DNA from 2 places in the Arenicella xantha genome. Region 2 is predicted to be linked to the other one. Evidence: riboswitches for the same ligand, from Rfam matches in the RefSeq annotation. Region 2 holds a riboswitch; the other holds the start of a gene.
The links. Region 2 has a riboswitch for cobalamin ahead of DFR28_RS15990 (ribonucleoside-diphosphate reductase subunit alpha). Riboswitches for the same ligand answer to the same signal wherever they lie in the genome.

Region 1: linked by a shared signal. The riboswitch ahead of DFR28_RS17135 (TonB-dependent receptor domain-containing protein) and the one ahead of DFR28_RS15990 (ribonucleoside-diphosphate reductase subunit alpha) in region 2 are both predicted to bind cobalamin.

What each region holds. Positions count from the first base shown of each region.
Region 1 is NZ_QNRT01000006.1:133,792-137,187, forward strand. Features, by position in the region: gene DFR28_RS17130 (glycoside hydrolase family 88/105 protein) at 1-1,044, shown strand, start outside; cobalamin riboswitch at 1,122-1,261, shown strand; gene DFR28_RS17135 (TonB-dependent receptor domain-containing protein) at 1,436-3,250, shown strand; gene cobO (cob(I)yrinic acid a,c-diamide adenosyltransferase) at 3,343-3,396, shown strand, end outside.
Region 2 is NZ_QNRT01000005.1:150,775-154,170, reverse strand. Features, by position in the region: gene DFR28_RS15990 (ribonucleoside-diphosphate reductase subunit alpha) at 1-1,368, opposite strand, end outside; cobalamin riboswitch at 1,527-1,694, opposite strand; gene DFR28_RS15985 (glutathione S-transferase family protein) at 1,792-2,400, opposite strand; gene DFR28_RS15980 (helix-turn-helix transcriptional regulator) at 2,537-3,271, shown strand; gene DFR28_RS15975 (hypothetical protein) at 3,325-3,396, opposite strand, start outside.

The DNA of each region.
Region 1 (3,396 bases), on a different contig from region 2:
GACGTCATTGATGATGAGCGCTTTGCAAAAAACAACACACAGTTTTATGACTTTGTTTTAAAACGACTCCCTTACTTCCAACAAAAAGCCAACCAATTTGGACCTATAGAAAAGATTGGCGTGTGGGGACGAATTCTAGACTTTCATGCGCTCGATGATTGCGGCTCGATTGGCGCTGCCATGATCAAAACCTACCAGAAAAACCGTAAGGATGAATACCTAGAGATCATTAATCGGACCGCCGACCACATTAGCAATAAGCAGTTTCGCCTAAATGACGGCACGTTAGCGAGGCATCGGCCGCAATATCAATCGATTTGGGCTGACGATATCTATATGAGCGTTCCATTTCTAGTCAACATGGGAGCGCTTACCGGTGAAACGAAATATTATGACGATGCGATTAAGCAAATACTGCAAATGGCCGAGCGACTCTATGTGCCAGAAAAGGAGCTATTCGATCACGGCTGGAGCGTAACATCTGGCGACTATGACCCGCGGTTCTACTGGGGACGCGCTAATGGTTGGGTTCTGATGTCGATGGCAGAACTACTCAGCATCGTTCCAGAAGATTACCCGCAACGAGATAAAATCCTGCACCTTTATCGTTCGATGGTTCGTAGTTTGGCCAACCTTCAACACGGCAGTGGATTTTGGCATAACTTGCTGGACCGGCCTGACACTTTTTTAGAAACATCAGCTACCGCAATGTTTACCTACGCAATCGCCAAGGGCATTAACGAGGGCTGGATCAATCATGTCTATGGGCCGGTCGCGCTGAGCGGCTGGAATGCGATCAACACTCGGATTCTCGACAATGGTGCGGTGGACGGCACAGTAGAAGGCACCACCTTTGCTCACGATAACGCCTACTACTACCACCGGGGTCAAAGCATTCACGCTGCGCACGGTTACGGACCAACACTGTATGCCGGCGTTGAAATGATCCGACTACTGAACAACGATAAACTTGATATCAGTGTTGCCGCCCCGAATTCAATCAATAGTACATTTCACTTTCGCTTAAAAAGCGAGTGGCCATAAAACCACAACCATTGAACTAAGCTCAGCTTAGTTTCTTTTTGCTACGGCGTAATTGACTTTGCTACTTCCAAGCCTATAATCCTCGCCAGAACTTAGGTCCCACCGAAAGTTGGTGGTTAAACTGGGAAGTTGGTTAAAATCCAACGCTGCCCCCGCAACGGTATTTAGCAACCTGTGTTGTTATTAGCCCGGAACCGGCCTAACGAGTGCTGTTGTCAATAGATCAAAGCTCTCAGTTCTAGACCGTTGATGGAGCGGAGGGCTACCATCCAAGGGCATGTTGCGCTGACCAATGTCGTTGCTGTTGTCATTGTGTTCAAAATATAGCGTCTCTCCTCCTTGTTTCCTCGCTTTATCACCTTAATCCGATTTCTTAACTAAGGTGTTAAAAATGATTTTTCCTTTAAAAAGCTCACTGGCTTTATGCTGTCTTGCAGTGAGCCCGCTAGCCTTTTCACAGGGTTCAAACGACCCAGCAATCGAACAAGTTCTAGTAACCGCCAAAGGTCAGCAGACCCTCGATAACGCGCTACATACTGCACATATTTTCACGCTAGACGATATCGAAGCCGCTCAAGTTAGCGATATTCCGGCGCTACTTAGTAAAATTGCTGGCATCAGTATTTCTGATTCAGGCGGTCGTGGCAGCGCCACCAGTGTTTTTGTGCGCGGAGTCTCCGGCTCACAAACCATTGTATTAATCGACGGTGTTCGAGTCGGCAGCGCCACCTTAGGTGCGGCCGCTCTCAATAGCTATCCGATCGAAGCGATTGAACGCATCGAAATCTTAAAAGGCCCGTTCTCTGGCCTCTATGGCGCCGATGCGGTGGGCGGCGTCATTCAATTATTTACTAAAAAAGGCGGCGATGGCCGTGGCGCAGTGAGTGCCACCATCGGTAGCAACTCCTTGTCTGAAGTAGACTTTGCATTGAGCGGCGCAGGTAGTAATTACAGTTTCCATATTGCGGGACACAGCGAAGACACCGACGGTATTGACCGCACCAGTATTCTCACCGAAGGCAATGATGACGAAGACGGCTTTGCAGAAGATGCGATTAGCATTGGTGGCCAACTACAACTCGGTGATTCCAGCACCATCGACCTTTCGATACTGGGCACTGACAACTTGGTGGAATTTGACAATACCTTCGGCGCAGACCCAGGCCTACAGACCGAGAATAGTACATTGAGCACGGCCTTAGCCTTCAACACTCAGTTAAACGACACGCTTAAGTGGGCCACCACGCTCGGATTAAACGAAGACGAAGCCATTACCAACGGGGCTTTTCCGTCGGAATTCAAGACCGACCGAAACAGCCTAGGTTCTGAATTCACCTGGGCAGCATCAGCGAGCACCATGCTAACTTTCGGCGCCGATTACTATGACGAAAGCATCACCTCGAGTAATGATTTTCCGATTACTGAGCGCGATAACATCGGAGCTTTCGCGCAGGTTCAGTCACTTGGCGAGCGGTTCGGAACCGTAGTCAGCCTTCGCTATGATGACAATTCAGCCTACGGCACTAATACTAATGGCAGCATCGCAGTTAACCTCAATGTAAGCGACGATATTCGCTTGATCGCCAGTTATGGCACCGCCTTTGTCGCGCCGTCATTTAACTATTTGTACTTTCCATTCTTCGGTAACCCAGACCTTCTCCCTGAAGAGTCTGAGAGTGTTGAATTGAGTATTGCTGGTAACCATGGGGCGGTTGATTGGCGCGTGTCTGCGTATCAAACCGACATTGAAAACCTATTCAGTTTCAACCCAGTGACATTTCTAGCGGCGAATGTTGGACAAGCTGAAATCAAGGGGGTCGAAGCTGAAATACGAACCTCAGTCGCCAATTGGGATGTTTCAATTCAAGCCGATGCTTTGTCAGCCGAAGATGTAGACTCGGGCATTGAACTTGATGACCGTCCGCAACGTAGCGCAAGTTTGACTGCGGCTAAAGAGATCGGGCCACTTAATCTACAATTTGATGTGCGCTCGGAAAGTCGTCGATTTGATAATAGAGGCACACAAATTTCAGGGTATGCTCTGCTGGACATCAGCGCCGTTTATCAAATCAGCGAATCAACTCGAATTTCTGCCAAAATAGACAACCTATTTGATAAGGAATACACACTAAATTTGATTGGCTCGAGCAATCGCTATAACACTGAAGGGCGTCATGCCAAGCTGACGCTGCGTTACAGCTTTTAGCTTAACTCACTGTGGCTGGCAAGCTGATTGCCAGCCGCAAAAATGCAACGTTGGGGCGATCAGCTTGCGCCCTAACCTAACTCGGCTTGAAAATGAACGATCAACAAGAGGAACAACGCCAGCATAAAGAGAAAATGCAGGCGCAA
Region 2 (3,396 bases):
ACAAACTGCGCCTTTGCGCTTGCCACCTTGGTTAACCGCAACGGCCGTGTCGTTGGCTACTTTCAAAAACGGCACCACACCTTGCGACTTTCCGTTAGTGCCTCGTATGTAGGCGCCCATGCCACGCACCGGCGTCCAATCATTGCCTAAGCCACCAGCAAATTTAGACAACATTGCATTGTCGCCAAGGGCGGCATAAATACCTTTTAGGTCATCCGGCACGGTGGTGAGATAACACGATGATAATTGTGGCCGCAGTGTTCCCGAGTTAAATAGAGTTGGTGTCGAACTCATAAAATCGAAACTCGACAAGAGCTTATAAAACTCTATCGCGCGGCTTTCTCGGTCGACTTCGTTAATCGCCAGCCCCATCGCCACGCGCATAAAGAACGCTTGAGGTAATTCGATGCGAGTTCCATCAGTGTGAATAAAGTAACGGTCATAGAGTGTTTGTAAACCTAAATAACCAAAAGCTAAATCGCATTCCGGCCGAATCGCTTGCGCTAACACCGCCAAGTCAAAATTTAATAATTCCTCATCGACCAATTCCAGCTTAGCCGCAACGTGTAAATACTTTTGAAAATAGTCACCATATGACTCAGCCATCGACTGTGAATCGAGTGTCATTGCTCTCTGATACACACAGCTCAAGGCTTCGGATCTAAGATTGTTCAACAATAAGCGTGCCGCCACTTGGCTGTAGTTAGGCTCACGGTCAATCAGACCTCGGGCACTGAGCACCATTGCTTGATTTAGCTCATCAAAACTCATGCCGTCGTAAACATTGGCAAAGCTTTGCTGGATCAATTTGTCGGCATCAACATCATCAATACCGTCAACCGCCGCATGAATTTCTGATTCCACAATGCCTGGATCAAAGACGCACCTTGACCCATCAAGCATGACAATATGCCGCGTTTCTTGCGTAACCACATTCGCGCTATTGGACTCTTCTTCAGCGCGTTTTTTCTGCTGCTCGGCACGATAGATCACGTATGCCTGCGACACTTTGTGTTCGCCTGCTCGCATTAACGCAAGTTCAACCTGGTCTTGAATATTTTCAATATGAGTAACGCCTGACTCAGGCATATGCCTTACCAGCGCGTTAAACACGTTGGTCGCTAACGCATTGACGATGTCATGAATGCGCGACGAACCAGCGGCATCCTCGCCTTCAACCGCTAAGAAAGCCTTAGTCATGGCGATCACAATCTTTGCTTGATCAAACGGTGTCACGTCACCATTCCGGCGGATTACCTGATAGCGGGATTCTTGAGGCTGGTAGTTGTAATTATCAGTCGAGGCCGATGATTGATTGATAACCGTCTGCGCGGTTGATGAGCGTTGCAATTGAGCAGAAGTCTGCATGGCATGTCCTATAAACAGTGTTAGCGGTTAAACGCTCACGAAAAGGACGGGCATTCCTTGCAAATAGTTTGAATAAAGATATTTATTCAACAACAACTTATCGAACGAGGCGATCGATAAAATAGCTATAGACTCAGAAAGTAACATCACCTTAACGCGAGGCATTACATTTTTGAGCAGGTAATCGGACTGAAAATGAGCCTTTTAATCAAGAAATCATCTATCACCGTTGCGCGACAGCGCTGGATTCACACCAGCTTCCCCTGCATTCGAAAACACTATATATGGATATACGCGCAATTGAAACTACTATATTTAGTAAAATAGTGCTGCGCCCAACATCATCACTCAACCCTAAGCCGTTGATGAATAGCTGTTGTTGAATGGCTATTACTAAAAAGTTGTTGTTGAATTAATTCAGCTCTATTCCGGTTTAAGCATATCGATGAAAGCTCCATGCGTTTGCTGATATGCAGGCCGTTGCCGAATACGCTCAACATAAACAGCAACTTTGGGCGAAGCATTGAGCCAGTTAAATACCATTGAGAAATCCAACAGGCCACCAAAGACCACGTCAGCAGCAGTGAATTGCTCACCAATTGCCCAACCAGTTTCTGGAACCATGGCCTCTACCGTAGCCAATACACGAGGCATGTCGCCCCATCCAACTGACCTCGGTTCAGGATGCTCCATGTCAGCAGCGGCGAGTGAAAATGCCGGCTCGATAGTGTTACCTGCCAAAAATAGATATCGATAATACGTTCCCCGCTCAACAGACCCTAGTTCCGGTGCTAGTCGCTTATCCGGAAATTTGTCAGCCAGATATGCACAAATAGCCGCTACTTCGGTTATCACAGTGCCATTATCTTCAAGCACCGGCAGCTTACCCATGGGATTTATCTTTCGCAGATCCAACAAATTATCATCCTCATTGGCTAAGTCGACAATGACTTGTTCGTGCGGGGCATCGAGCTCTTTGAGCATCCAATCGGTAGTGACTCCTCGGCTCATCGGGTTGAAGTAGTGCTTCATATTTGTAGGTCCTCGCGGCGCTATGCCAAGTTAAAAAAGTGAATTGATGTTTATCGGCCATTCTCATTTAACGAGAAAGGCTCTCGATGTATTGAAGTGTAAAGTCATATATGCCGTTTTATGGCATATTAAAACAATGATAAATACTAGCTTTGAGCAACGCACCGAGCGGCGCAACCGTCTGATCGGATTACTCCGCTCGGAGGACCACTGGAAGACCGCTGAGTTACGCGAACAGTTGGGCGTTAGCCAACGCACCTTAATGCGCGAATTGGCAGAACTCAGACGCGCCGGATACCCAATTGATTCGGACCGTGGTCGTGGGGGAGGGATTCGCCTAAACGGCCGATGGGGCGTTGACCGCCTGAATTTAAGCCATCAAGAAGTAGTCGAATTGGTGCTATCGTTAGCGATTATGGAGTCGCTGCAATCACCTTTACTAACTAGTAATTTGAAAGCCATTAAGCAGAAGCTGTTCCAAGCCTTTCCGCAACAGCAACGCAGCGCCGTCAGCAATATTCGCAAACGGATCATGATTGGCGACAACGCCAACGCAAATGTAGTCTCGCTTTATACGAAGCCCGCACAACAAATTTCTGAAAACCTAGCGGAATCATTCTTACAACGAAATTACTTAGAAATTGAATATCAATCTGAGTCAGGAGAGCAAACCCTACGAGTTATCGAAGCACAGTACACACTGCTGAATTGGCCGATTTGGTATGTCATGGCTTGGGATCATCTTCGGATGTCATCGCGCGTGTTCCGAATAGACCGAATTAAGCGCGCTCGCCTTGTTGATGGCAACTTCCAACTTCGGCCGAAACATGTATTCACTGATATTTACACGCCGTTTCATCAAACAATTTAGCCAGCATCATCAGCACAATAGATTACCTAGAATAGAAAGTAGTCGAAGCGTCGCTAAATAATAGAATCAAAAAACACATTGCATAAGCGAATGAGCCGATCAGATTCTCGAGTATCGGCGATCAC